DNA from 4 places in the Pseudoalteromonas sp. 68 DY56-GL68 genome. Region 4 is predicted to be linked to each of the others. Evidence: predicted binding sites of a transcription regulator. Region 4 holds the regulator's gene; each other region holds the start of a gene.

Evidence for each region. The regulator sigma-54, encoded in region 4, starts transcription at its own class of promoters, with help from an activator protein. The targets are predictions, from matches to a motif close to GTTGGCACGNNNNTNGNNT.
Region 1: the regulator sigma-54 is predicted to act here: its motif matches at 2,313-2,331, upstream of NYF15_RS18005 (BON domain-containing protein).
Region 2: the regulator sigma-54 is predicted to act here: its motif matches at 1,306-1,324, upstream of NYF15_RS12475 (LPP20 family lipoprotein).
Region 3: the regulator sigma-54 is predicted to act here: its motif matches at 3,371-3,389, upstream of dps (DNA starvation/stationary phase protection protein Dps).

The regions. Positions count from the first base shown of each region.
Region 1 is NZ_JAOCZL010000022.1:178,531-186,223, reverse strand. It holds gene pmbA (metalloprotease PmbA) at 1-610, shown strand, start outside; gene NYF15_RS18015 (VOC family protein) at 741-1,157, shown strand; gene NYF15_RS18010 (LiaF domain-containing protein) at 1,378-2,037, opposite strand; gene NYF15_RS18005 (BON domain-containing protein) at 2,367-2,933, shown strand; gene NYF15_RS18000 (YqaE/Pmp3 family membrane protein) at 2,995-3,153, shown strand; gene NYF15_RS17995 (hypothetical protein) at 3,397-3,606, shown strand; gene NYF15_RS17990 (methyl-accepting chemotaxis protein) at 3,591-5,615, opposite strand; gene NYF15_RS17985 (NADP-binding protein) at 5,738-6,508, shown strand; gene hutC (histidine utilization repressor) at 6,513-7,220, opposite strand; gene hutI (imidazolonepropionase) at 7,371-7,693, shown strand, end outside.
Region 2 is NZ_JAOCZL010000020.1:130,654-138,346, reverse strand. It holds gene NYF15_RS12480 (transglutaminase-like cysteine peptidase) at 1-691, opposite strand, end outside; gene NYF15_RS12475 (LPP20 family lipoprotein) at 812-1,270, opposite strand; gene NYF15_RS12470 (flagellar assembly protein FlgT) at 1,382-2,572, shown strand; gene NYF15_RS12465 (LysR substrate-binding domain-containing protein) at 2,555-3,454, opposite strand; gene NYF15_RS12460 (glutathione peroxidase) at 3,570-4,298, shown strand; gene nhaD (sodium:proton antiporter NhaD) at 4,537-5,970, shown strand; gene NYF15_RS12450 (zinc-binding dehydrogenase) at 6,170-7,237, shown strand; gene NYF15_RS12445 (hypothetical protein) at 7,468-7,693, shown strand, end outside.
Region 3 is NZ_JAOCZL010000018.1:405,533-413,225, reverse strand. It holds gene NYF15_RS10330 (FecCD family ABC transporter permease) at 1-716, opposite strand, end outside; gene NYF15_RS10325 (hemin ABC transporter substrate-binding protein) at 713-1,522, opposite strand; gene corA (magnesium/cobalt transporter CorA) at 1,756-2,712, shown strand; gene dps (DNA starvation/stationary phase protection protein Dps) at 2,765-3,283, opposite strand; gene NYF15_RS10310 (HPP family protein) at 3,535-3,954, opposite strand; gene NYF15_RS10305 (GGDEF domain-containing protein) at 4,094-5,230, opposite strand; gene NYF15_RS10300 (LysE family translocator) at 5,334-5,924, opposite strand; gene NYF15_RS10295 (Lrp/AsnC family transcriptional regulator) at 6,024-6,473, shown strand; gene NYF15_RS10290 (GGDEF domain-containing protein) at 6,766-7,693, shown strand, end outside.
Region 4 is NZ_JAOCZL010000024.1:35,525-43,217, forward strand. It holds gene ptsN (PTS IIA-like nitrogen regulatory protein PtsN) at 1-250, opposite strand, end outside; gene hpf (ribosome hibernation promoting factor) at 254-541, opposite strand; gene NYF15_RS19370 (RNA polymerase factor sigma-54) at 568-2,064, opposite strand; gene lptB (LPS export ABC transporter ATP-binding protein) at 2,173-2,898, opposite strand; gene lptA (lipopolysaccharide transport periplasmic protein LptA) at 2,895-3,416, opposite strand; gene lptC (LPS export ABC transporter periplasmic protein LptC) at 3,406-3,960, opposite strand; gene kdsC (3-deoxy-manno-octulosonate-8-phosphatase KdsC) at 3,957-4,508, opposite strand; gene NYF15_RS19395 (KpsF/GutQ family sugar-phosphate isomerase) at 4,511-5,482, opposite strand; gene NYF15_RS19400 (calcium/sodium antiporter) at 5,486-6,457, opposite strand; gene NYF15_RS19405 (ATP-binding cassette domain-containing protein) at 6,704-7,522, shown strand; gene mlaE (lipid asymmetry maintenance ABC transporter permease subunit MlaE) at 7,515-7,693, shown strand, end outside.

The sequences.
Region 1 (7,693 bases), on a different contig from region 4:
TAGAGCGGATATTGCCAATTCATTATTCGGCCATTTAGTGTCGGCAATTGGCGGTGGTGCGCTTTATCGTAAATCGAGTTTCTTGCTTGATAGCTTAGGAACTAAAGTATTTAGCGATTGTGTGAATATCTCTGAGCGCCCGCATTTATTAAAAGGTTTAGCGTCTTCGCCGTTTGATGCTGAAGGTTTAAAAACCGTCGATCGTGAAATTATTCAAGGTGGTGAGCTGCAAACTTACCTGTTAGCAAGCTATGCAGCGCGTAAACTATCGATGGCACCAACGGGTCATGCTGGTGGTATTCATAACTGGCTAGTTGAACAAACCCATGCCGATTTGAAAGCGCTATTAAAAACCATGGGCACAGGCTTATTGGTAACTGAACTTATGGGTCAAGGTGTGAACACGGTGACTGGTGATTACTCACGTGGCGCAGCGGGTTTCTGGGTTGAGAATGGTGAAATCCAATATCCTGTAAGTGAAATCACAATTGCTGGTAACTTAAAAGATATGCTTAAAGCGGTCGTTGGCTTAGGTGGTGATATTGAGCGTCGTGGCGGTATTCAAACAGGCTCTGTATTAATTGAACAAATGCAGGTTGCGGGTAGTTAATTCATCAATAACTAATCATTTTTTAAAAGCCTCACTTTAGTGGGGCTTTTTTATTTGAAAAAACGCTTTACCTAAACTTAACTTGAGGTTTTATCTTGGTGGCAGTTTAAAAATAAAAAGGAAAACTACCATGTATTTAGAACACGTAAACCTTGTTGTTAGTAATGTTGATGCCATGCTGCACTTTTATAAAGTCGCATTCCCGCACTGGCGTGTGCGTAGTCAAGGTGACAGCACATGGTCTGGAAAACCACGCAAATGGCTGCACTTTGGTGATGATTACCAATACCTTGCATTAAGTGATAACGGTGAAGATGAAAATCGTGATTTAGCGGGTCATCAAGTTGGCCTTGCCCATTTTGCTTATGTAACAAACGACATTAATGCCGTCATTGAACGTCTTGTTTCAGCCGGTTATGAAATTGATAAACACGGCCCAGAAAATCCATACCGTAAAAATGTTTATTTTATCGACCCCGCAGGTTTTGAAGTGGAGTTTGTAGAATATTTCAGTGATATTCCAAGTGAAAGGAATAATGATCTTTGATCTCGCCGTGAAATTCATTTCGCGCGGTAGTTGTAGCAGCAGGTTTACCACGCGTCATTTGTTACCCTATTGCGCGATGTAAAATCGCGCCTACAAAGGTGGTTTCGGTTTGATAAAAGCGTGAAATTTATTTCGTGTGGTGGTTGTAGGTGCAGGTTTACCCTGCGTCATTTGTTCCTATTGCGCGATGTAAAATCGCGCCTACAATATCTCGCAACTTTTACTGCACCTTGTTCATTTCTTTCCAACTGGCTTTTAGGCTATTGGCAAAGCTGATGAACTTTTCTTTCATGGTACGCTTTACTTTGATCTCTACTGAGCCTAGCCATACGTTACCTTCAATGGTAATGGTTGGGCCCTGACCTTTATTTAGAGCGACTGACTTGTTTTCTACGCTGCCAATAACGCTAAACAGTTTAGATACCACATTGACATGTTCAGGCACGTAGATTTCGTCGTTACCTAAAATACAGTTTACGTAAATAGTGACATGCTGATGCTGGAAAATCGCTTCGCTAAAGTCGAGCTCGATTGAACCTAAGCAGTTTGTGAGGTGAATTTCTTTTGGCACAAGCCACTGGCCGCTACGCTCATTTGAACCAAGAATACTGCGTAGCTGTAAGTTTTCGTTGTCGCTGCTATGGCTGTAGTGAGGTTTAAATTGCGCATGCTTATGCGATTTGTAATCTGTATCAGCTTTTAGCGCTAAGTCAGCAACAAGCTCAACAAGTACTTCGTTGCTGGTGGCTGCCATTGCTTGATCTAGTCGGCGTTCAAATGCTTCAGCTGAAATAACTGCATGACTGTAGTTATAAATGAGTTGGTCAATGACTTCTTCTCTTACTTGATCGATTGGACGATCTTCGAGCTTAACGGCCATGGTAGTTCCCTGTTGTGATTATAAAGTGATTCTTCTGTTATTCGATATAAAGCAAAGCTTAGGCCAAATTTTATTTATATAAAAATCAAGTTGTTGTGTTTTTTGGCTTATTAGCAACTTCGTTAAATTAACCATAGATTAATGTTATCTGCAATTAATTGGTTATTTTTGCAACATTGTGAACTTATTACCGAGCAGCCTGTAAATTGTTACCGAGAAGAATATGTGTCTTGAATAGATGTAATTATAACCTTTTGATATTAAAGTGATAAATAGTTGGCATCAAAGTCGCATTAAGTAATGTGTCTTTAATCAAAAGGAGAAAGATTATGAATACATTCAACAAGTCTATGATTGCCGCGTTAGTTATTGGTGCTACTAGCATGTCAGCTCAGGCAAGCAGCTGGGAAAATGAAAGTAAAGACGCTTGGATTGATGGTAAGGCAGAAACTGTTCTTTTAATGAACACAAATCTAAACAACTTTGACATCAACACAGATGTAAAAAATGGCAAGGTTGTACTAACTGGTAAAGTGAATAGTGAGCTTGATAAAGAGTTAGCAGAAGAGCTGGTATTAAGCTTAGATGGCGTAACTGATGTTGAAAACAAGCTTACAGTCGTAAAAGACATGAAAGCTAAGCACGCCAAAAAAGAGAAAGGTGATTCAGCTGAAAGTGATCTAACAGATGCCAAAATCAGCACTGTGATTACAACTCGCTTCCTATTTAATTCTGAAGTAGGTGGTACTGATATCGATGTAGATACTGACAAAGGTGTTGTAACCCTTAAAGGTACCGTTGAATCAGAAGCTGAAAAACAGCTTGCAGTAAGCATTGCAGAAAATGCTGAAGATGTTCGCAAAGTAATCGATGAGTTAACGATTGTTGCTGAATAATAAGTAATTAATGAAAGCCCAGCTTTGGCTGGGTTTTTATTTTGTTTTCAAGGAGTGAATCATGGACTTAATTCGCATTATATTGTCAGTTTTAATTCCCCCTTTAGGTGTATTTTTACAGGTAGGTTTGGGTGCACAATTCTGGATTAATATTCTTTTAACCTTATTAGGGTACATTCCAGGCTTGATTCATGCTGTGTATATCATTGCTAAACGATAATTGCACATAAGGATGATTTAGGAGCACAGCAAGGAAAAGCTGTAGGAATAATGGATTATAAACCGCAAGGAGTTACATAATGGAAAACGTAGCAAAGCATAATGGAAAGCAAGGAAGTAACAAGGCGTTATGGACAAGCGCACAATGGCAACGCTTTATGGAAAAGGTGAATGGATAATTGCTAAGGAGCGGCAAGTGGTAAGGAACCTAAAATGGATGAAGCTAGCGTAAGGAGGTGACTATATGGAACAAGTACAAACGCAATCAAAACAAGGAATGGACAAACAAGGAGCTGCTTTATGGAATCAGCAGCAGTGGCAAGACTTTATGGATCATGCGAAAGCAGTTGCGCCGCAGGTAACAGGGAAGGCTGACGATAAAAACCCGATATTATCTTCAGGTGATATCGGGTTTTTAATCACATCAGCAATTTATCTTTATAACTTAAACTGATTAACCGTTTTATTTAACGAGACTGCTAACTCATTCAAATCACGGGCTTCATCAGCCAATTCATGAGCATGATCTGCCGTGCTATTCACTAAATGGTTAATAGCCGCAAGGCTGTTATTGATATCTTCTGCGACTACCGTTTGTTGCTCCGTTGAAGTCGCAATTTGATGACTTTGATCTTGCACATTTGTCACTGATTGTGCAATGTCTTGCAGTGCTGTAAGCACAATTTGTGTTTGTTCAACAGAACCTTCAGCGCGCTCTTGTCCTTGTTGCATCATCGTTGATGCTTGCTGAGCAATCTGTTGCAATCGGCTGATCATATTACGAATATCATCAGTTGACTCTTGCGTTCTGCTTGCCAATGAACGAACCTCATCAGCAACCACAGCAAAACCTCGACCTTGCTCGCCTGCACGCGCAGCTTCAATAGCAGCATTAAGAGCCAGTAAATTAGTTTGTTCTGCAATAGAGTTGATCACATCGATGACGGCACCAATATTGCCACTTTCTTGCTCAAGACCAGCAACGACTTTAGACGCTTCACCAATGTGACTTGCTAATGCGGTCATGACTGACTGAGCCTGTGTAGAACGTTTTGTGCCATCAACAGTAATGGTTTGTACTTGTTCAGCAGCATTATTGGTATTTTGTGCATTGCGCGAAATTTCGAGTACTGTTGAGGCCATTTCAGTGACCGCTGCACTAACACTGTCTACCTGTTGTTTCTCTTGTTGAATTTCATCATTGGTTTTTTGTGACACTGTTTTTAGTTGTGAAGCTGCTTGGCTTAACTGCTCCGCTTGCGCTGCAGTATTGAGCATCATTGCACGCAATTTATCGATAAAGGTGTTCATATGCAGGGCTAATTGACCCACTTCATCGTGACTTTTTATATCGATTTTTTGTGTTAGGTCGCCATCTCCTGAGGCGATATCACGCATAATATAAGTTAGCTTAGTCAATGGTTTGGTGATCATTTGCGTAGCCCAAAAGATCATTGCAATGATAATCGCGAGAATAATGATCACTGATGTTGTGGTTGTCATTACGGCATCATTGACAGGCTCATCAATCATGCTGGTCGGAATTAAAATACCTACATACCAATCAAGATAAGGGGTTTCTAATTCAAGGCGATTGAAGACAACGTAATACTCTTCTCCTTTAAAAGTGATGAAGCTACTACCGTCTTTTTTACTTTTCATAACACGATTTAATTCGCTAAAGCCTGATGTATCGTTAAATTGTTTCTCTAGCGCTTCTAGGCCTTCTTTGCCATTTGGGCCTTCGTCGGTAATTGATAGTTTGTGACCTGTTCGTTTTGAAAGGTGCACAACTTTTTGGTTGCCATCAAGTAAAAAACCAAATCCTCGACCGTTGAAACGAATATTCTCGACCATGTCGTTAATATTGTTGAGCTGTAAGTCGACACCACCAAAACCAATGAGTTTATTTTGGTTATACACTGGTTGTTGTACAACCGCCGATGCGTTGCCTGTGGTTAAGTCAACGGAAATAGGGCCGACATAGAGCTTGTTTATTGCTAGCGCGTCTTGCCACCAACCACGTTTATAAGCGTAATAGGGGTCACCATTAAAGTGTGTAGTACGCTCATTTTCTTTAAAGTATTCACCGGTGGTTGCTGAGGCAAAAAAAGCAGATAGAATGTTGTCATCATTACCACTGATGCGTACAAAGTCTTGATTGATGCTGTCGTACCCAGGTTGGTTATCAAGTGGTTGATCACGCTCAGTCCAATTTTCAAACCAATTCACTAAATGTGGGTTAGTAATAAAAGTTTCAACAACTTTACCATAGCGAGCAAAGTAACCTTGCATTGAAAGTCGCTCACTTTGTAGATAACTGTCAGCTTCTCGCTGAATTGCTTGTCGTGATAAGTCAGCAATGTGACTAACAAAAAAGCTCGACGCGATGATAAGTAGTACACTGATCGTCCCACCGATGAGAAGTAATATTTTTTTACGTAAAGAGAGGTTGTTTAACATAGGTGCACGTGTTTTTATTATTAGCTAGAGTAATCTATCTAATCATATTTGCACCCAAATCGCTACAAGGCAAAGTAAAGTTTGTTAATAAAATAATACATAACACAAGGGGATGTTACCAAGTGATTGTTAATGATAATAAATTAGTGGTACTAGGCGCTGGCTGGCTAGGGGAAGCACTTTGTCTTAAGGCAAAGGAGTTAGGTTGGCAGGTGCAAGGCACAAGAAGAGAGGCCAAGCATGACTATGACTTTCAACGCCAATTGATATTACAACCAAGTGGATTGAAGCATACTGTCTCTTTAAAGGACGCGTGGTGGGTATGTGCTATTCCACCTAAAAGTCGTGATAGTCAAAGTGATTACCTAGCAACGCTTTCTGCTAGTTTAGAGTTAGCTAAATCGCTGCAATGCCGTGGGTTTATTTTATGTTCTTCAACGGGTGTGTATAACAACGCTGATAATACATATACAGAGCAAAGTACGATTGAATGTTCATCACCTCGCCAACAGCTTTTGTATGATGCCGAACAATGTGTGCTACAAGTGGGCGGTAAAGTATTGCGGTTGGCGGGGCTAGTTGGGCCAAACCGTGAACCAGGGCGGTTTGTTGCAGGTAAGGAGCTTAAGAGTTCAAGCCAACAACTCGTCAATATGGTGCATCGAGACGATGTTATTCATGCCATTTTCAAGTTGATTGAAGGTTGGTCAGATGCATCTGCAATCTATAATGTAGTCAATCCTGCTCACCCGACAAAAGTTGATTATTACCAGCAAAAGTGTGCTGAGCAGGGTAGCCCTGAGCCAAGTTTTACCAGCGATGAGGCCAAGATGCGAATCATTGATGGCTCGGCAATTGAGTCTTTAGGCTTTCAATATCAGTGGCCAATTTAAGCGGTTATTTTTTAAAGGTTAAATGCCCTCCCAGTCTATATTTACTGCCTGGGGAGACTAAGCGTGCAAAGCTTACGATCCCCTCAGAGCACCAAGTTCGACGAATAACCTGCAGGCAAGGCTCTTCATTGTAGAGGTTGAGCCACTGACACATTTCATTATTTGGCATGATTGCTTCAACTGTATGTCTTGCTTCTGTTAACGGGGCTGCACTTGAAAGGTATTCGTGGGGAGTCAGGGTGTGAAAGTTCTGTTGCAAATAATCTTTAGCCAGCTTTGGATTGACGAAACGCTCTTCAACTTGTAATGGTTGCTCATTTTCATTGTGGACAATAACACTTCGATAAACATGACTATCAATATCAACACTCAATGCTATAGCAATAGGCGCAACGGCTTGTATTGATTCCATTACTAAAATTGTACAGCTGTATTGGCCATTTCGAGCTTTAACTTCGTCGGCAATATTTTTTATCTCAAGGAGAGAAGACTGTGATTTTAAACTGGCAACAAAGGTACCGAGTCCTTGGCTACGAGTTAGAATGCCAGCATCTGTCAGTTCACTCAGTGCCCGTCTTGCAGTCATTCTACTTACCTTGAATTGATTGGTTAATTCATTCTCTGATGGTACACGATCGTTTTCTTGCCATTGGCCGGAACGAATATTATCAACTATAAATTGCTTTATCTGTGCGAATTTAGTGATGCTCATTGAAGGCGATGTATAAAGTTAATAGTATGTTACAAGGTGGCATAATTATCTTGTATATACAAGGTGACTTGATAAACTTTACGTCTATTTTAGTTATCTGCTTTGAGCATAGCTAAGTCAGGGCACTGCAAAATTCAGTATAGGTGAAAAATGCACACAATGAATAATAATGAGTCACACTGGGATCTACTAATTACAGATGCCAATATTGCTACAATGAACCCTGCTATTGATGCACCCTATGGTGCTATCGAAAATGGCGCTATTGCTGTTAAAGATGGCAAGATTGCCTGGTTAGGGAAACAAGCTGAGCTACCAAAGTTTGATGCATTAGCTACCCCAACCGTGTCAGCGAAAGGGCAATGGCTCACACCCGGTTTAATTGATTGTCATACTCACCTTGTTTTTGCTGGAAGCCGTGCCGAAGAGTTTGAACAACGACTTCAAGGTGTCAGTTATGAGCAAATAGCTGC
Region 2 (7,693 bases), on a different contig from region 4:
CTTTGCGTGATTGCTCTAATATATGACGCCACCGTGATAGCCTAGCAGTAGGATCGGCCACACTCTTTGTTGAATTATTGGCCCACAAGCCTTTGCTGTTAAAGCTAAAAACAGGACTAAGATCGGTCCGCTTAGCAGCAGGCAATACCTTTACAATTAAACTATCTAAAATAAGTGGTTGTGCATTCGGGTGTGTAAAGTAGCCAAGTACCATGTGCGCTTGTGTTTTTCGCGTACCAGGTAGTTGAGCTTTTACATAGATAAGCCGTAATTTATCGTCACTCACACCAAGTGCTCTGAGGCTTATATACTTGGCAATTGCGTAATCTTCACAATCACCTAATCCTTTACCAAGCGTTTCAAGAGGGGTCGCCCAATAGTCTTCTTGCTTCCATAATTGAATATCAGTTTGATAACGCAGACTACGGGCAAAAAACTCGTTAACAACAAGTACCTGTTGTTGTTCAGGTAAATTAGAAGCCTGCTGCAACATTCCTTGCCACTGCCTTGCAACAGTGACCCTATTGGCACCGAAACGCTGCTGCATCTGTTGAATAAAAGTGGTAAATTCAATAACTAAGCGATCAGCTATTGCAGAGTGACTTAAGCATAGAATAATGACAACGGTTAACCAGCAGGCATGACTGCGCCAAGTTTGATTAAAGGCAATCGCATATGCTCTAAACAGCATAGACAATTCCTAAAAGGAGAAAAGCTTGGTTAAAATGATATGTTAATGCCATTATGCTTTTGTTAAAACTAACAGTCTTAAAAGCATAGCACCCAAGCTGCAACTATGAGAATTTAGTACTTAATAATAAGTCACTTTTTTTACTTCACGCGGTTTGATTTCGCCAATATATAAGTCATGTACTCGTTTCATGTCGAGTTGCAACTCTGTGGCGTAAGTGTCGCCCACCGCATACGTTTTAATGACCTGAGCACCTTTGATAACACCCTGCACTTTGCTTTGTAGCTGATCGTTATGTGCAATGCTGTTTTGTACCGTCGTCCCTGCGGAAATCTTTTGCCCATAAACCTGTTCAGCTAACTCACGATATGCTTCAAGTTTTGAGGCTTTAATTGCAAGTAAAGTTCGTTGTGATTTGTTATCACTCGGTTGAGCACTAATGGGTGCATAACCAACGGCTTTTAAAATCGGGTAGTCATCAGGCTCGATATAAGTGTACTCTACGTGTTTATCAAAAATACTACTGCAACCACTTAGTGCAATACAGGCAGCTAGGCCACAAACTAACATTGCTCGCATAACTTGTTTCCGTTAAAAACTCATTTTCTACAAATATGCACGTTTAGTGCCAATCTGGTACATTACTTGCTCGGTACTTGGTATCAATGAACAGTGTCGCTAGGTATTTGCATGAAGTGTCTATTAAAAACGAGTTTATACAGCATGGGGCTGGCCTTTACTCTTGTTTTTTCTAACAATAGTTTAGCTCAATGGTTTGAATCTACAGGCCATGCAGTGATTAAAGATGGTGATACAAGTCAAGCCAAATCTGCCGCAATGAAAGATGCGATAACCCAAGCATTAGTGTTTTCAGGGGCGCGTGTTAGCTCTGTACAAACCTTAGTAGACGGAGTTTTGACGCAAGATCAGCTTAAAATTAGTAGCCATGGTGAGATCCAAAAAATAGAGCTTATTAGCGAAGATCGTCATAACGATACCTATGCAATTACACTTCGCTTAGATATTTTTCCAGAAGCTGAAGAATGCCCTGCAAATAAGTATGCTAAATTCATCGCAATAACACAAAGTCAGTTGGCTAACAGAGAGCAAGCGAGAATGGGCCAAATTTTTGACGTCAATAAAGCTATTAGTGAACAGCTTTATACTCGCTTAAGTAATACGCAAATGGCCGCAAAACCGACAGCATATTACAATGTGCCGTTGCGCGTGGATCATTTTTTCACCCAACAATATGACTACAGCGATGCATTACTCGAAGAGATAACCAGTCGTAGTAACTCACAATATGTATTACTCAGTCGTATCCGCGATTTATCGGTAAACCGTAAACTCAATAACGATTATGCATTTTGGCAAGATGATAGCTTTAAACGTGCTTATAAAGCCGATTATGTTTTATTTGATGGCACCACTTACGAAAAGCTATGGCAGAAAAGTTACCAAACTGAGGGAATTTGGCCATACAAAAAAACCGATATCATTGATGTGTATAGCGACCGCTTTTGGGAAACCGATTATGGTCAAGCCATCAGTGAGGTAAACCAAACCCTCACCTATGACTTACAAGCGGCTATGGCTTGTTTACCTACGCAAGGCAAAATTTTGCATATTGAGAATGGCAAATTAATAATCAACCTTGGTAAAGCGCATGGCTTACAGCAAGGGGAGTTATTAAATATTGCTCATCATAACTACATGACAGATGCGCAAGGTAATAAACTACCACATAAGATCACTACCCTTAATCAAGTGAAAATTACCCAACTCTATCAGCAGTCGGCTGTTGCCATGAGTATTGATGAGCAGCCATTACCCAACATTCAAATAAACGATATTGTTGAATTAGCTGGTGGCGAGTAAATGTTGCTGTAACCCTTTATGAGCATTTAGCCAAGCGGCTAATTGCTCTACTCCCGCAATATGTGGGTAGTGCTTACGGGTTGCAATAACAACTTGTCGTTGTTGATTAGGTGTTATTGCCAAATAATTAATTCCCTCTCGCGTCGTGCAAGCAAGTTTGGGAACAAATGTAATACCATCGTCCATCGCGACCAAAGCAAGTAGGGTTTCGATACTATTGCCCTTGTATTGGTTTGAAACTTCAACCCCTGCCGAAAAGCAAAATTGCTCAGCTTGTTCTTTAAAGCAATGCCCTTCGTTTAACATAAGTAAGTCACAATCACTTAGCTGAGTAAGTGCAACTTTCTCTTTGTTAGCTAATGCATGCTGCTCAGATACAGCTACTAAAAAGTCTTCTTTGTATAATGCTGATACATGGTAATTAGCGAGGTCAGGCACATCAGCGACAATTGCAATATCGATTTCTCCGTTATCAAGGGCGATAAGTGTTTGCGCGGTTTGCATTTCAATAAATGAAAAATGAGTGTCGTTAAAGGCTTGTTTCATTGACGTGAGCAAGGTTGGCAATAAGTAAGGTGCAATAGTGGGAATAATACCTACGTTTATTTTGCCTTTAAGGGGATCATGGGAGCTTGCAGCAATTTCCTTCAATACTTGGGTTTGCTCAAGGATTACGTTAATTTGTTCAAGTAACCGTTGACCTTGTACAGTCACTGTCACTTGTTTAGTGGAGCGATCAAAAATAGTTACCCCAAGTTCTTGTTCAAGCTTTTTAACTTGACCACTCAAAGTTGGTTGGCTCACATAACAGGCATCAGCTGCCTTTCGAAAGTGCTTAAACTGAGCCACCGCTTTTGCATATTCCAAATCTTTTAAGTTCATAGTACTCACCAACCATCAATAGCTTTTAACTATCATAGTAATAAAAACAAACGATTGGAACTATTATCTATATAACCTCATAATAACACCCAACTAATCAAGAGGAATTAAAACTATGTTAAACAATATTGAAGGTCAAAAAGTCCCTAACGTTACATTCGCAACACGCATTGATGAGCAATGGCAATCACTGACCAGTGATGATATTTTCAAAGGTAAAACTGTTGTACTGTTTGCATTACCTGGCGCATTTACACCAACTTGTTCATCAACACACTTACCACGCTATAACGAACTTGCGCCGGTATTTAAGCAAAATGGTGTCGATGACATCGTTTGTATTTCGGTTAACGATACTTTTGTTATGAACGCATGGGCACAAAATCAAGAAGCGCAAAATATCACGCTACTACCCGATGGTAACGGCGAATTCACCGATGGTATGGGCATGCTAGTCGATAAAAATGATTTAGGCTTTGGTAAACGTAGCTGGCGTTATTCTATGCTAGTAAAAGACGGCGTTATCGAAAAAATGTTTATTGAGCCACAAAAGCCAGGTGACCCATTTGAAGTCTCTGATGCTGATACCATGCTTGAGTACATTAACCCAGCGCAGGTAAAACCAAAACCTGTTAGTCTTTTTACCAAGCCTAACTGCCCATATTGCACAAAGGCAAAAACATTGTTAGAAAGTAAAGGCTATGTGTATGAAGAAATTATTTTAGGAAGAGACGCTTCACTTACCAGCTTAAAAGCAATGTCTGGCCGCGAAACGGTACCACAAGTATTTATCGGTGGAGAGCACATTGGTGACTCTGATGATTTAGAGAAACACTTCGCATAAGCAAACTGACACTAAGAGGGCTAACATATGGCTCTCTTAGTGCTTACACTCCCCCCACAAATCACCTTAAAACGCCTTTAGCACCAAGCATATTCAACATTACTCCCATTTATATTCAATATACCTACATTTTTATTACTTGTTTATTACATAAATTCCAGAATAAATCTAAAATAGCCACCAGCTACATTCACAGTCTTTGTGATGAAATTAAAAATGAACTAAATGGAACATATAAATGAATAAACTAATGCTAGGATTTCTACTTTCCTTAGTGGGGTTTAGCGGTTATGCACAAGCTGAATCAGTCGGTGCCATTGACCTACTTACCCACCCTGTCGGCATCATCTGTGTCGTTATTTTTATCTTTGCCTATGTATTAGTTATTCTTGAAGAAAAAATCCATTTACGTAAATCAAAACCCGTGCTTGTCGCGGCAGGTGTTATTTGGACACTCATTGCCTGGCAGTACAGCGCGCAAAATATGTCTGAGTTAAGTACCGATGCATTTCGTCATGCTTTACTCGAATTCTCTGAGTTAATGCTATTTTTATTAGTCGCGATGACTTATATCAATGCACTTGAAGAGCGAAGATTATTCGATAGCCTGCGTAGTTGGCTGGTAGTACGAGGTTTTAGCTATAAACAACTATTTTGGATAAGTGGCGTTTTGGCCTTTTGTATCTCTCCTGTGGCAGATAACTTAACAACCGCTTTGCTTTTATGTGCCGTGGTTATGAAGGTAGCCGCCGACGATAATCGCTTTATTGCTATGTCGTGTATTAATATCGTGATTGCTGCTAATGCTGGCGGTGCGTTTAGTCCCTTCGGCGATATTACCACTTTGATGGTTTGGCAGGCTGATGTCATAGAATTCACCGGATTTTTTGTATTATTTTTACCGGCATTAGTCAGCTATATTATTCCCGCGTTTGTCATGTCTTTTTTCATTAATAATAAACACCCTAAAACAGTAGATGATGAGGTTGAACTTAAGCGCGGTGCTATCCGCATTTTATGCTTATTTTTACTGACTATTTTAACTGCTGTCGTCCTAAAAACAGCCTTTGGCTTGCCGCCTGTTGTAGGTATGATGATGGGCCTTGGTTACTTACAATTTTTTGGCTATTTTCTTCGTGTTACTCTACCAGGCTCCCTTGCCAGAAAGCGTGCCATGGCTGAACGAGAAGGCGACAAAGAACGCCTCAGTCGCTTAGGTAATGTGGTTCCTTTTGATGTATTTAGTCGCGTATCTCGTGCCGAGTGGGATACCTTATTATTCTTCTATGGCATCGTTATCTGTGTAGGCGGTTTAGGCTTTATAGGTTATTTAGCGCTCTTGTCTGACCTACTTTACACAAACTGGTCTGCAACAGGGGCAAATATCATCTTAGGGTTAATGTCTGCTGTTGTTGATAATATTCCTGTCATGTTTGCTGTGCTGCAAATGATGCCAGACATGTCTCATGGGCAATGGCTTTTAATAACCCTCACAGCAGGCATTGGCGGTAGTTTATTGTCTATTGGCTCTGCTGCGGGTGTTGCATTAATGGGCCAAGCAAGAGGTATTTACACCTTTAACAGTCATTTAAAATGGTCTCCGGTAATATTACTTGGCTACTTTGCTGGGGTTTTCACCCATTTATATTTAAACACGTCTTACTTTAACTAAGTTAACCAAGCCCTAAGCTATATGCCTAGGGCTTGTCTTAAAAACGAATAACAGCCGCGCTTACAGGTTTATCCGCCTATACATTCCCATGTCGTAATTTGTCATGTTTTTGTCGCAAAAAGTAAAGATATCCTCAGGCTATTTCCCTTAATGTAGATCCTAAAGAGAAGACCCCTTCCCCGCCTAATTGAGGATACACATGATGAACAAAATGAATTCTGTTGCTATGCAAAATGGTCAACTACATGTAAAACAAATTGATATTCCAACACCAAGTGCAGGTCAAGTGCTCGTAAAGAGCTTGGCTTGCGGTATTTGTGGTTCTGATATTCATATTACTCGACACACAGCAGATGTATTCGATATCTATAAGAACCTAGGTACTATGGAACAGGAAGCAAGTAATGAGCAGGAAGTTTTACTCGGCCATGAATATGCCGCAGAAATTGTGAGCTACGGGCCAGAAACAAAAAAAGAGCTGGCCATAGGCACTCGCGTTACATCAGTCCCTATTTTACTCTCGGCTGGTGGTGCTGGGGTTGGCGTCACACCCGGTTTATACGGCGCTTATTCTGAGTACTTCATTGTTGATGAAGCCCTACTACTGCCTATTCCAGATGCTGTTCCTTCAGAAGCGGCAGCAATTACAGAGCCACTCGCTGTTGGCCTACATGCTGTAAATCGTGCGCAGATAAATACTGACGACGCTGCCATCGTCGTAGGCTGTGGTCCGATTGGCCTTGCCGCTATCGCCGCGCTAAAACTACAAGGCGTTAAGCATATTATTGCTTCTGATCCGCAAGAGAGCAAAAAACAAATTGCCCTTGAATTTGGCGCCACAGAATATGTTAACCCAATGGCTGATGATGAAGTAGCTAGAGCCACAGCACTTGCAGGTAGCAATAAAGTGGTTATTTTTGAATGCGCAGGTGTAAGCCGTTTATTAAACGACTACATTTTACGTGCTCCCGCAAAAGCAAAAATTGTTGTTACTGGCGTTCATACCGCCCCACTTAACGTTAACTTTGCCTACGCAACAGTAAAAGAGCTCGACCTTATTTTCTCTTATTACTATCAACCAGAAGAATTTGCAGAATCACTTGAGAACATCGCTTCAGGTAAAATTGCATGGCAAAAAATGCGCACAGGAAAAGTGGGTATCGACGGCGTACAAGGGGCGTTTGATACCTTGTTCAAACCCAATGATCATATCAAAATCATCATTGAACCATGGCGTGCTGGTGCATTAGAAAGAGTAACAAACTAAGCCGCTTACTTTAAAAGCTATTCAAGCTGTTGATACTGCTTGAATAGCTTAAAGCCATACAACCATCAGGTTTCTCACTAAATATAACGACAAACTAAGCAAGTTGCCTACATTCAGTTTTATCATCCTTTACCGAGATGCTACACGGTGTTTTTTGGTTTGTTTTTAACCAAGCTCGGTGTTACCCTAATCGAAACGGACTTTAACTTATTGATAAATGGAATTATCGCATGACTCTCCAATTAGCAGACTATGAAATTAGTAAAGTCCCCTTGTATGCTCACTTTTTTAAAACCCTAACAATCGGGTTCATGATCTCGTTTTTATCTTCCTGTACAGAGGTAAAAAAAAGAGAGCCTGCAATTTACCTGATACCAGAAGAATACGTAGGGTCTTTATATATTGTATTCAACGCACCAAATGGTAAACCTCCCAAATACGAGGGTAACTCAAGGG
Region 3 (7,693 bases), on a different contig from region 4:
TCGCCAAGTAATAAACAATTCATGGGTTCTTTTAAGTACCAAAGACCGATAGCACTCATCAATAATAAAGGCATTGCTTGGCTTAGATTGGCCCAGTTTGCACCACCTAACGAGCCCATAGTCCAATAGTTGATTAGTCTTAAAGCACTATCGTCGGCATAAAAACTCAATAAACCAATGAGTGCAAAGGCTAAAGCATTAATTGCAACGCCAACTAAAATCAATGTTGTTACATTTACTTGCCCTGCTTGTTTAGCAACTAAGTAAACAAATAGGGTGACAACGAATGCGCCAATAAATGCTGCATAGGGTAAGTATTTATTAGCTTGAAAATCAAATTGAGTACCTAACGCAATAAATGCAACAGCAACAACTGCAGCTCCCGAGCTAATGCCGATAATTGACGGATCAGCAAGGGGATTACGGCACAGTGCTTGTGTTGCAGTGCCTGTTTGCGCTAAGACTAAACCTATCATTACAGCAAGCATGAAACGTGGCAGGCGTATTTGTGTTACCACGTTAATTTGTAGTGTATCAAACTGGGTAAAGTACTCAGGTGCAAGCCATGCGATTGCTAATTGCCAATCCCAGCCAGCAGGGCCAAAGCCTATGCTTACTAGAGATAAAACAGCAATACATAACACGCATGCAATAACCCACTTATTAGGAAAAAGCCGAGCAGTCACCTGCAAGGGTATCGAAGCGAATGTACTCATAGGTTATTTTTATAATTGCTAACTTGATTAATGGCCTGTGCAATGCGTGGTGTTAAACCTAATGATAATAAGCTGTCCATCACTAACAACTGACAACTTTGCGCTGCTTTTAATAGCGTTAAACTCGGTTGTTTACAAAATGCTTCTTTGCCACCAAGTGAATAGACTACATGTGCAGGAGCAACAATAAAATCAGGCTGATTAATTGCGAGAATTTCGCTGTTTAATGGTTTAAAGCCGCGATGTGTTTTAGCCAAGTTTTTAATGCCTGCATAATCAAAGAGCATGTTTGGTACTGTATCAGTACCAGCAGCGACTAACCCACGGTCATTCGCAGATAAAAGAAAAAGCGCTTTGAGCTCAGTTTTTACCGCTTTTTTAGGTAAGGTTTGTTGAATTTTTTGGTTTAAAGCTTGGGCTTTTTTGCTAGCGTTTAGGTGATTACCTAATGTAGTAATCAAGTGTTGAAGGTCATCCACGGTGTCTGGTTTTTTGTACACGCGTAAATTAACACCTGTTGATGCAATTTGCTCTAAAACTTCAGGGCGGCCTGCACCTTCTAATGCAAATACAGCAGTAGGTTTAAGTGAAAGGACGCCTTCAGCGGCTAGATCCCTGTAATAACCGACTTGGGGTAGTTCAGCTGCTGCTTCAGGGTACACACTCGACTGGTCAACTCCGACTAAGCTTTGTTGTTTTTCTAGTGCATAAATAATCTCAGTTAACGTGCCACCTGCGCTGACAATACGTTGCTCGGCAAACACAGTTTGAGAAAGTAGTAATAACACGACACTTAGGTATTTCATACGCGAACTCCAATTTTGTTTGTTTCATTATATACATTCATTCGCAAATGAAAATAATTATCATAACTAATTGGTTTTTGTGTTTTTACTTTTAAAAATGATTAGGAAGATTACGCTTTGCTCTTATGGTTAATTTATTGTGTTGCGCCCAGAAATTTATTTGAAAAACCAGTGTATTTAGCGTGATAGTTACTGGTACTATTTTGTCACGTGGGTAAAAAAGAGTGGGGCATATGTTAAGATTTTTTTCAATCAACCAAGGCGTAATAACACAAATAGAACCTGCCCCCGACACGCCATTGGCCACATCCATTAAAAATGCCCATTGGATTGATACGATTAACCCAACAGACGAAGAGCGTCGCGCCCTTGCTAGTACCTTAAACATTACTTTGCCTGCGGCTGATGATGTTGAAGAAATCGAAGCATCGTCGCGTTGCTTTATTGATCATGAAGGGCTTCATGTACATGCTCTGTTTATGTCGCCAAATGAAGGACGTTTTAATACGGTGACAGTTGCGTGTTTATTACAAGATAATTGTTTATTGACGATTCGTGATGATGAATTAGCTGATTTTCGTTTATTAAGACTTCGTGCTCGTAAAGGGCAAGTGGCATGTGATAACCCTAAACAATTACTGGTGACTTTATTCGATCAAAAGGTCGAAAATCATGCGGATATGCTTGAAGACATGCATCATCAATTAGAAAACCTCAGTGCCTATGTACTTGAAGAAGATGATTCAGACTTAGAACAAGCAGTAAGTCGAATTGCACGGCTTGAGGACAACAACGGTAAAGTACGTTTATGTTTAATGGATACCCGTCGCAACATTTCGTTTTTACTGCGTTACCTTGGCGCACCCACAGAAGATCGTGAGTCACTTCGCGAGATTGTACTTGATATCGATACCCTGATGTCTCACTGTACTTTTTTGTTTGATAAAGTAAATTTCTTGATGGATTCAACCCAGGGTTTTATTAATATTGAGCAAAACCAAATCATTAAAACTTTCTCGATTGCGTCGGTGGTTTTTTTACCTCCCACAGTTGTTGCGAGCATTTATGGTATGAATTTTAATAGTATGCCAGAGCTTGAGTGGGCTTGGGGCTACCCGTTTGCTATTGCCATTATGCTACTGTCCGGCTTCGCGCCTTATTTATTTTTTAAACATAAAGGTTGGCTGTAAGGGCATAAAAAAGCCCAGCGCTAGCTGGGCAAGGGGTCTTCGGATAGAAGTGTTAATTTTTTAATTCGCCTGTAGACGATTCAATATGTGCACGAACAAACCATTGGAACTGTTCAAGCTCTGCAAGTTGACCTGTGATCATATCTTCAGAAACAGGGTCTAACTCAGCAAGCTGATCGAGCGCCTTGCGGTGATCTTTATTAACGCCGTTATAAACTTTATCAAGAGCGGTTAAGTGATCAGACACTAGCCCTTTGCCTAGCGAGTAATCTTTCCACTCGCGGCGATCAACAATTGACTGTGGTGTGCCAACCGGAACACCGCCCATAGTTGCAATGCGCTCGGCAATAGTGTCGGTCATTTCTTGAACGGCACTCACTTGTGGATCAAGCATTTCATGCACGCCAATAAAATTTGGACCTACAACATTCCAGTGGATATGCTTAAGAGTAAGGTGTAAATCGATTAAAGCGACCATGCGCTTGTCTAAAATAGCAATTGTATCGGCTGCTGATTCGTTATTAACGCCTGGTGCCGTGAATTCAGCGACTTTTGATGATGTATTACTCATTACTCCTCCGAGATTCTCTAAAATTGTATTTCCATAAAGCTTTTAAGTTACTTAGTCGTTACTTAAAAAGCGAAGTTATTAGAGTAGAAGCAATCGTTATGCCGATATCTGAAATGATTTTAAGTTTTTGTTTTTAAATGGTTTATTTTTGTTTTTGTTTTGATGGCGCCCAACATGATACTGAATGAATATGAAAAGTCTGCACACTCTATGTAAAAAATTCAGTGTGCAGAAGCGAGGAACAGAAATCGCTAAGAGAGCAGGGCCGCTGCTAAACGAACAAAGTCAGAAGAGGTTAAAATGCCAACTAAGTTATTATCATCATCGACAACGGGCATACAGCCGTGACGATTTTCAACGAAAAACTTAGCTACTTCGTGTAGTGGTTGATTAGGTGAAATACTTGTGAAATCAGTGGCCATAATATCTTGCACTTTAGTTTGCTTTTCTTTGCGTTCAAGTGCACTGGCACTGAAGTTCGCCATAATACTCATGACTTGAGCGATCATGATCTTTTGTGTCAGCATGCCAACTAAACCACCATGCTCATTAATAACAGGAATGTGCCGAATGTTTTTTTCTTTCATTAAGTTATGAGCATCATGCAATGAGTTTTCTGCGGTGATAGCCAGCGGATCGGGCGTCATCAGGTCTGAAACAAGGTGTGTCATGGTAAAGTCCTAGTAATTTAATCACGTTGGTATCAGTGTAGTCTGAATATGATTGAGTGCACTTCACCTAGATCAAAGTTTATGATTAATTACTTAAATTTTTTAATGAAAAGGAATTAAAGTTAAACTGTGCAAATGATTAAAGTATGGTTTCAATTCGGTTACGGCCATTGTTTTTAGCCGAATAGAGGGCTTTATCTGCTCGGTTAATTAAGTCGTCAAATGTATCTGCCTGTTGCCAATGAGTTAGGCCAAAACTGGCTGTGAATGCAATGATTTGTCCCTTATATTCAATTTGACTTGATTCGATAATTTGGCGGAGCTCTTCAAGCTTTTGGTAGGCTTGCTCTGGGGATTTTTCAACACTGAGAATGAGAAACTCCTCGCCCCCTAAGCGGCAGCAAAGATCTTCGTGGTGTAGATGGTGTTGCAAAAGTTCGGCAAATACTTCTAGTACTAAGTCTCCTGCTTCATGCCCGTAGTTATCATTTATGCTTTTAAAAAAGTCGATGTCTAAAGCGCTTGCATAAAGAAAAGCTGCATGCTGATTAGTCAATAACTGCCGTTTTTCCAAAATATACTGAAGACCTCGACGATTGTATAAATTGGTTAGAGGATCTTTGAGTGATAGTTCAGCATAGCGTCGTTTTTCATCGATTAGCAGAGTAGTGATAAGGCCAAGCCCTGTCATGACAAACACTGTGGCATGAGCAATCACTGTTAATGAGTAAAGTGTCAGTAGGTTATGTGAATGAGTGATAATAGTTAACTGAGTAATAGGCACTAAAAGTAAAATACATTGCGCTGCCAAAAGTACTGTATTGCCTATATTGCTCTTGTGTAGTGCTCGGGTAAAAGTAAAGTAAATAAGGGCAGGTAACACAGTTAGCGTAAAGCATGCCTCAACTAAAGCAAGTTGGTTAATATCGTTTGTAAATAATACGAAAACTGAAAAAATAGCGCCGTGACCAATCATTAACCTATTAAAGCGGCACTTTTCATCGTGGTTATAAATCGAGAGCTGAAGTAGTACCATTGATAGGATATAAATAATAACACTGGGCCGAAAATCACTGGGAAGTCCGAAAATATTTTGTATCCACAGCCAAGCAAAGCCAATAACGCCTAGATAGAAAAAGAAGTTAAAGAAGACAATTGACTTACTTTTAAAACGGCTAATCATGAGCCGAGTAGCAATGACCGAACAGGTTATTACAGTGATCAGCAAAAAAACAAAGAAGCCGTGATAAAAATAACTGTCAAGGTTAATAGCCATAACTCACATAGAAAAACGAGCAATAGTTAAAAGCTTAGCATAGAAAGATTTTTACACTAAAATCTACTCTGTTGTGACGCTAGCCTTTTGTGCTGCGACAAGTTCAAAATAAGCTAAACAATACAGAAACGATTAATAGCCCTGCCATAATATAATTAAATACTTTTAAGCGTATCGGGTTCCCAAGATAGTGCTGAAGTTTTTGTCCGAGCAAAGTCCAAGAGCACACGCATGGTAAGTTAACGACGCCAAAAACGATACTAACAATAAAAACAGAGAGTAGATTTTTATCAGGTGCGTAAAGACCAATAGCACTTAGTGCCATTGCCCATGCTTTTGGATTAACCCATTGAAATAATGCAGCTTGGGTAAAAGTAAAAGGATCACTGTTGTGGTTAGAGGCTTGTTGCCCATTGCTGGTGGCAATCTTAAACGCAAGATAGAACAGGTAAGCAACACAAAATACTTTGAGAATGAGGTAGCTTGATGGAAATAAGTCAAACACTTGCATAACACCTAGTCCAACAAGTATTAGCATTAACATGAATCCAAGTGTTACGCCAAGTAAGTGTGGCATTGTTCTACGAAAACCAAAATTCGCGCCAGAGCTCATTAACATCAAATTATTAGGACCTGGTGTAATTGATGAAACTAAGGCAAATAGCGCTAGTGCAGTAAGGATCTCAAAAGTCATTATCACTTCTCCATATTTTTAGAAATGCAATTATAGCTTGAGGTTGATGCAATTTTACCGCTTAATATTGTTTATATGGATGACATAGAGCAACAATAAATGAAAAGAGATAGTATAAATGAGAGAATATTGCATGAGCTAAGGCGCAATGGCCGAATTGCTAATGCTGAACTTGCAGAGAAAGTTGGATTATCACCATCAGCCTGCCTGCGCAGAGTACAGGAACTTGAGCGTTCTGGTGTTATTTCTGGTTATCGGGCCATTATTAATAACCAAGCAGTGGGTCTAGGGTTTATAGCCTATGTGGGGGTTGGTTTGAATGAACACTCAACACGATCACAGCTAGCATTTGAGCAAGCCCTTGAGTTTATAGCTGAGGTTAAAGAGTGCCATAATGTGACAGGCTCGTACGAATACTTGCTAAGAGTCGAAACAGTCGATCTTAAAGCGTATAAATCATTTCACGCTGATGTATTGGGCTCAATACCTCAGGTAAGGACAATTACTTCACATGTCGTTATGGACTCCCCAAAGGATGAGCGAGCCTGATAGGATAAAATAGTTACTCAATAAAGATATTAAGTAGTTTTATACTACTTAATATCTTATTAATAAAAAATGAATCTCAAATTAATATAAATAACAAAAATACAAATAATAACATTACCTCTGTTAAGCCAAAGTTAATTCTTGTGTTGACAGAATGTCCCGATAAAAGACGTATACCGTTAAATATAATAATATTTATAGTGCTTATGTTCTGATGCAGGCTGTTGGACTAATAATTTCTGTTGGTTTATTATCCACGCCTAAAATTTCACATGCAGGGACAATAATAAGAATGGATCTTCACACATTGCTCATTTGCACAGCCTTGGTTAGCTTTATTATGATGCTTACAATGGCTGCGCTTTTCATCGTTAGTCGTAATGAAAAATACTTGCTTGATTGGCTTGTATGTGGAGTCCTATTTTTTGTCTCTAACTTAGTCGGAATTGTAGCGACGCAAGTTTCCCTTTCTTGGATTTTTCATCCCTCGTTTGCTAATGCTTGTTACCTTGGCGCGCATGCCGCCTTATTTAGTGGTGTATCACGTTGTTTGTATGACCGCTCTACTTGGCTATTAGTCGCTATAGTATTTGTGAGTACTTACTTGATTAATCTGCTTCCTCCGATGGTTGAGTCTGTTGAGTTAAGAATTGTAGCCTTGTATCCGGTGGTTGCAGCACTTGATATTTCAGCAACTATGGCACTTTGGAAACACCGTAAAGAAGAAGTTGGCAGAGGGTATTATTTATTAATAGGCATTTTATTTATATTCGCTGCGCAACTTTTAATACGTGGTTATTTTTTATTAGCAGGTGTAGAGAATTATCCGTGGTTAGATAAAGGCCTTTTATTAGATGTTGGCAGTTTAGCTGTTATCGCATTTGTATTTTTATTAACCATTTCCTTTTCAGTGGTCGTAACATGGCGAAAAGAGCTAGCCCTTCGAGAGTATTCTTTTACTGACCATTTAACGGGGTGGTATAACCGAAAAGCACTTGAAAAGGTCGCTAGCAATGAAATTAAACGCTGTTCTAGAAATAATTTTCGCCTTGCATTTATCGTGTTTGATATTGATTACTTTAAATCAGTGAATGATAGGTTTGGTCATATACAAGGTGATAAAGCCTTGAAACATGTAACTAAGATTGCAAAGCAGCAGTTAAGAGGATATGACCATAATTTTCGTTTAGGCGGTGAAGAGTTTGCTGTTTTAGTCAGTC
Region 4 (7,693 bases):
CGCTCACTATAATAAACGCATGTGGTTTATCAGCACCCGACATACGACCATGCGGAATAGCAATGCCTCTACCAATTCCTGTACTCCCCAACTTTTCTCGATTGAGTAAAGCATTAAGAATATCTTGCTGCGATAGATGAGGAAGCTGCTCATGAGCTAGTTCGCTGATAAATTCGAGAATTCTTTTTTTGCTATTAAAAAGGACCGCAGCTTTGCTGCAGTCCTGGCTAGTAAGTGAACTAAGTTTCATAATTTAGTGTCGAGCTAATTTCTCTTTGTGTTTAATAACTTGGCGATCAAGCTTATCAATTAGCGAGTCGATGGCCGCGTACATATCTTGATGCTCTGTAGAGGCAAACAGTTCGCCTCCGTTTACATGTAAAGTTGCTTCTGCTTTTTGACTTAATTTTTCTACATCTAGAATGACATGAACATTATTAATATGATCAAAATGCCTTTCTAGTTTCGCAAACTTGGTGTTTACATAGTCTTTTAATGAATCTGTGATTTCTACATGACGACCAGTTAGGTTTAGTTGCATAAGCATTTTCCTTCTATGTAAAACGTCTAAATCAAGCTTTTACGCTGATTAGACGGCGGTATTGCTAGAGACTCTCGGTATTTTGCAATTGTACGTCTAGCTACTTTAATTCCTTGCTCAGCCAATATATCTGCAATCTTACTGTCACTCAATGGCTTCGCTGAGTTTTCTGCGGCAATAAGCTTTTTGATTAAAGCGCGTATTGCCGTTGATGAACACTCGCCACCATTTTCTGTGCTGACGTGGCTTGAGAAGAAATATTTCAACTCAAAAATACCCCTTGGGGTATGCATATATTTTTGCGTTGTTACCCGTGAAATCGTCGATTCATGCATTTCGACCATTTCAGCGACATCATTTAGCACCATCGGCTTCATCGCCTCTGGGCCGTGTTCAAAGAAAGCCTGTTGTTGTTGAACAATACAGTTCGTTACTTTTAATAAAGTATCATTCCGACTCTCTAAGCTTTTAATAAACCACTTAGCTTCTTGCAGATGAGAGCGAATAAACTGGCTGTCACTGCTTGATTTTACAGAGCGTGACATAGCCGCATACTGGCTGTTTACTCTGATCTTTGGCATACAGTCAGGGTTTAGCTCAACCACCCAACGACCTTTAACTTTTTTTACCGATACATCAGGTATGACGTATTCAGACTCTTCACGTACGATGCTATCCGCGGGCTTAGGGTTCAAGCTATGGATAAGCGTCATCACTTCTTTAAGCTCGTTTTCTTTAAGCTTAGTCTTTTTCATCAAAGTACGATAGTCGCGACTTGCTAATAATTCGATGTGCTCAGATAAAACCATTTTAGTTTCAGCCAAATAAGGTGTATCTGCATCGAATTGACGAAGTTGTATACATAGGCACTCTTGTAAACTGCGAGCACCAATACCGACAGGATCAAATAGCTGTATTCTTTTTAAGACCGCTTCGACTTCATCAAGTTCTATTTCTTCTTCATCATCATTTTGATTAAAGCTTTCAACAATATCCTCACAACTCACAGTTAAAATACCTGAGTCATCGATAGCTTCGACTATAGCAACAGCAATTGCTTCGTCGGTCGGACTAAATGGAGTCAACTGTAGTTGCCACATCAGGTATTCATGGAGAGTTTCGGTTGACGCACCTTGGTAAATAGACTCATCTTCTGGCATTGGCCCTGACGAGGTTGAAGGGGCTGCACTCATGTACTCATCCCATGTGACATCCATTGCTAGGTCGTCACTGACGGTATCTTTATTGAGTGCATCACTGCTTTCTTGCTCGTATTCACTGGGTGCTTCTTCTGCTGTAGCTGTGACTTGTGAATCATCAGAGTCAGATTTTTGTTCGTTTTTACCGATCGCTTCTTCATTATAATCCGCTTCTTCTACTTCAAGCAGAGGATTACTATCAAGCGCTTCTTGTATTTCTTGCTGGAGATCCAATGTACTAAGCTGCAATAAGCGAATGGCTTGTTGCAGTTGTGGAGTCATTGTAAGTTGCTGGCCCATGCGCAGCTGTAATGATTGCCTCATGTATCCCTAACAATCCTTTTAAATCATTGATTGATACTACTTTGAGTAAATATCAATATGTTGTCATTATTGTAAGTCTAGCAGATGCTCTAGTCGGTGGTGTATTGGTTACAACCTGAATTGCTCGCCTAGATAGACATCGCGTACCGTTTGGTCTGCTAATACGTGTTCAGGCGTGCCTGATGCAATTAGCTCCCCATGAGAAACAATGTAGGCTTTTTCACAAACATCAAGGGTTTCTCGAACATTATGGTCAGTTATTAGTACACCGATACCACGGTTTTTCAAATGCTCTATAATTTTCTTTATATCTAACACTGAAATTGGATCAACACCAGCAAAAGGCTCATCTAGCAGAATAAATTTTGGATCTGCGGCTAATGCTCGCGCGATTTCAACACGGCGACGCTCGCCTCCTGATAGCGCCATACCTTGGCTATCTCGGATGTGCTGAATACTAAATTCATCAAGCAGGTTATTGAGTGTTTCTTCTCGTTGCTGTTTTTTAAGATCTTTGCGTGTTTCAAGAATCGCCATCAGGTTTTGGTAGACTGTCAACTTTCTAAAAATGGATGATTCTTGAGGTAAATAGCCAATACCTAATCGAGCACGATTATGCATGGGTAATAAAGTGATGTCGTTGTCATCAATGCTAATTTTACCTTTGTCGCTTGGCACTAGCCCAACAATCATATAAAAGGTGGTGGTTTTACCTGCACCATTAGGACCTAGTAAGCCGACAATACTGCCTGCTTCGACTTCTAGTCCCACATTTTTGACAACTTGGCGGCCTTTATAGCTCTTTGCTAGCAGCTCTGCTTTTAATGTACTCATGGCTGGCCTTTATCATCTTTTTTATTATCAACAGGCACTAAGATTGTATGCACACGATCCGTTGAGTTTTCGTCTTTTTCAGCACTAATTAGCTGTTGTTCCATGTCATAAGTTATACTTTTTGCGCTGACTTTTTGCCCTGCTTGTGTCACTTGCGCATCGCCAACTAATGTGAGTAAACGCTTTGCTACATCGTAACGAACTTCGTCTGCGCTGGCGCTCATAACCGTGCCATCTTCTTGTTTTTCTTCAAAGTAGGCTGGCTTACCTGTGGCAATGATAAGTGAAACAGTACCATCAACTTCACCTGCATGTGCTTCTAGGCGATCTGCGGTAATACGACGATTACCATGGGTTATTTCTACATTTTCTTCAAAAATCCCTACACCATTTTTTAACTGACCTACTTGGCGATCTGAGCTAATGCTGATAGGAGTACCCGCTTGGTCTGCAGCAGCGCTTGAAAACGCAATCAATAAGCTTGGGATTAGAAGTAATTTTTTAAGTTTATTGGTCATAGTATATGGTTCGTGTATGGTTAGTTAACTCGACGATTTCGGCTTTTAAATCGGCTTTTAAACCTTTACCGGTAATCTTTAAGTTTGGGCCTGTTAATGTAACAGGTTGTTTTGAGTACATGGTCATTTTTTCAATATCGACATTGATATTTTCTGCGTTGATATCTTCAATCATGCCATTATGAGTTAGGTTTTTTGCAACAACGTCACCTTCAAAAATGAGTTGATCGTTTTCGTACAAGGTAGCCTCTTTTGCTTTTACCTGCCAAACCTGTTGATCCCCATAAATGGTAAAAATAGGCTGCTCAAAAAAAGTAAATCCTAATTGCTGGTATAGCTCCATTTTAGCCGCAGCGACTTTATGGCTGATGTTACCTTGCTCATCATACGCAGTTTGCTTTAGCGCAATGGCGGTGTAATCCGGTGTTGCGATTATCTCGTCTTCACTGTTTATTGCGTCTGTTGGTTGGCTAAAGTACGGATACCATAACCAGATCATGCAACAAACAAAAACAATACTCAGTAAAATACGGGCTATATTCATGCGCTGGTTCCATCAGTTGTTAACGCTTTCGCGTTTTCCAGCATTAATAAATCAGTCAGCTCTCGCACAGCACCAAACCCTCCGGGTAACATGGTAGTGTAATGAGCGAGTCTTTTTATAAGTGGGTGAGCATCGTTTACAGCAACGGCAAAGCCTACCTTTTCCATGACGGGTAAATCAGGGCCATCATCACCGATATAAGCTATTTGCTCATCGGTCAAAGCCAGTTTGTCTTTTAATTCTTGATACGCAATAAGCTTGTTTTCTTGACCTTGATAGATGTGTTGTACTGTTAGGCTAGTCATGCGTTGCTGAACTATTTGTGAATGTCGCCCTGTAATAACCGCAACCTCAAAGCCACTATTTATTAATGCTTTGATACCAAAGCCATCTTTGGTATTAAACGCTTTGAGTTCTTCACCGTTATTTCCTAAGTAAATACGGCCATCAGAGAAAACGCCATCAATATCGCAAATGAGTAGTTTTATTTTCTGAGCACGTTGGCTTACATCTGTGCTTAATGGCTGATAAAGCTCGGCAAACGTCATGTTTAAAGTACCCCTGCTTTTAAAAGGTCTTGCATATTAAGTGCGCCAATCGGTGTATTACTTTCATCTATTATTATTAAACCGTTAATGCGTTTTCGTTCCATAATATTCAATGCTTCCGCAGCGAGCATATCTGCATGTGCGGTGGTGCATGAGCGTGTCATTACTTGGCTAATCGATGTGTTATGAATATCGACACGTTGCTCTAAAATACGGCGTAAATCACCGTCAGTAAACAGGCCTGCAAGCTTTTTGTTTTCATCGACAATAGCTGTCATACCGAGGCCTTTGGCTGACATTTCTATCAGCGCATCTTTAACGCTTTGGGACTCGGTAACGATAGGTGTGGCACTGCCAGTATGCATGACGTCTTCAAGGCTCAGTAATAAGCGCTTACCTAAGCTCCCCCCAGGGTGAGATAAAGCAAAGTCATCGGCAGTAAAACCGCGCGCTTCGAGTAGGGCAACGGCTATCGCATCGCCCATAACTAATGTCGCAGTGGTGCTGGCAGTAGGGGCGAGGCCTAATGGACACGCTTCTTGGCTAACTTTGATGCACACATGGACATCCGATAGCTTACCCATAGTTGAGTTAGGGTTACCTGTTAGAGATATCATTTTTGCGCCAATACGCTTAATAACAGGGATAATACCAAGCACTTCACTGGTTTCACCTGAATTTGAAATGCACATCACAACATCTTCACGTGTGATCATACCTAAGTCACCATGACTCGCTTCACCTGGATGAACAAAAAATGCTGGGGTGCCAGTACTTGCTAATGTTGCGGCTATTTTATTGCCAATATGGCCTGATTTACCCATACCTATGACGATAATACGCCCTGTGCAATGAAACATTAATTGGCAGGCATGTTCGAAATCAGCATTGATATACTGTTCAATTTCTCTTAATGCTTGCGCTTCAACTTCAAGAACTCGCTTACCTTGCGCAATAAAGCTTTGCTGCGTCATTTGTTATCCTATTTGACTGAAAATATAGCCTTGGTATGCAATAAATGCGACTAACAATAAACCACCTTCAATTCTATTGATACGACGAGCACCTCTTAAGTTCAATGACATAGCGATTAAAGCAATGGTTGCGCCAATCATAATCAAAGCATCTCGGTTAGCCGCTGAAGGGTCGATGATTGATGGGTTGATAATCCCTGCAAGAGGCAGTACCGCCAATAGGTTGAATAAGTTTGAGCCAACAATATTACCTAAGGCTAAATCATCTTCATTTTTTAGTACGCCGGCTATACAGGCTGCTAGTTCAGGTAAACTGGTGCCAATAGCAATGATGGTTAACCCAATCATCAAGTCGCTTAAGCCAAAGTATTTTGCAATATCTACTGCCGAACCAACCAGAAAGTGTGAACTGATAGGAAGAAGGATCATACCTACGACAAGCCAAAACAAAGCTGAGCCTGTAGAAACATTATCCGGGATATCTTCACATGCTTCAGAGACGAAAGGGTCATCCGCTTGGTTTTTATCCCTTAAAGAAATAATAACTAAGCCTACAAGGAAAACAATAAAGCCAACAAGTAGCGCAATACCTTCACCAAATGAAAAGAAGTTATCAGAGAATATATACCAAGAAGCAACTGACACTAAGAGTACTAACGGCATCTCACGTTTGAGTGTTGTAGAAGAGACAGATAAAGGTCTTAATAGTGCAGTAATACCTAATACTAGTAGGATGTTAGTAATATTAGAACCAACAGCATTACCTACAGCGGTATCTGTTTTGCCTGCAAGGGCTGCTGAGGCTGATACCATCATTTCTGGTGCCGATGAACCCATGGCAACAACCGTAAGGCCAATGATTAGGGTTGGGATCCCCATGTTTTTTGCCAGTGCCGCTGCCCCGTAAACAAAACGGTCTGCACTCCATACAAGTGCGGCAAAACCAATAATTAAAATGACAAAAGAAGTCACCATTTTTATACGCCAATATTACTTAAACAGATGACTGCAAATAGTAACAAAAGCAAACCTGAAAGTATAAGTAAAAGAATAGACTGAATGTTTTAAATGGGTGTTTTTTGGAAACTAAATTTAAGCGTGTATTAAGTTCGACATTTCTAACATAGATTATTTCGATAGAAAATATTACAAAATTTTACGATTTGTTTTTTCCATCTTGACTAAAAAACCCTTAAAATGGCAAAACTAGTGAAAAAAGTTATGGAGAGCGACTTGTCGCAATCAATAGTAGAAATCAAGGATGTAACCTTTTCACGGGGCGATAGAATCATATATAAAAATATGACTTTTAACATTCCGAAAGGCAAAATCACCGCTATTATGGGACCAAGCGGCATTGGTAAAACCACCATGTTACGCTTAATCGGCGGTCAGCTTAAACCTGATTCTGGTGACATTTTATTTGAAGGCAACAGCATTCCTGGCATGACTCGCAAGGAACTTTATGCTGCCCGCACCAAAATGAGTATGCTGTTTCAAAGTGGCGCTTTATTTACCGATATGTCAGTGTTTGACAATATCGCCTTTCCTTTGCGTGAACATACTCAACTCAGCGAAGATTTAATCCGTCTTGTCGTTTTAATGAAATTACAAGCAGTCGGCTTACGTGGTGCACAAGACTTAATGCCGTCTGAGCTTTCTGGTGGTATGGCTCGCCGTGCTGCTTTAGCGCGTTCAATTGCTCTTGATCCAGAGCTTATCATGTACGATGAGCCATTTGCTGGCCAAGATCCTATCTCTATGGGTGTGTTAGTTAAGCTAATAAAGTCACTGAATGAGGTGCTAGGTTTATCATCACTTATTGTGACCCATGATGTAACAGAGGTTATGAGCATTGCTGATCACGTGATCATTATTGCTGATCAAGGGGTGATAGGCGAAGGCTCCCCTGAGCAAATGCAGAACCACGAGTCTGAATTAGTACAACAATTCTTAAAAGGTTTGTCTGATGGCCCCGTGCCTTTTCATTACCCAGCTCCTGAATACAGTGAAGAGTTATTAGGAGTGCGCAATGTTTGATCTTTTGCAAAAGCTAGGACATAAAACCTTAGGGCGTTTTGCTGCACTGGGTCGTTCTACACAAATGCTATTTGGTGCCTTAGTTAACAAGCCAAACTTTAAAAAGGGCACGCCTTTACTTATACGCCAGTTGTATATGGTGGGGTCGCAATCGCTGCTTATTATTATGGT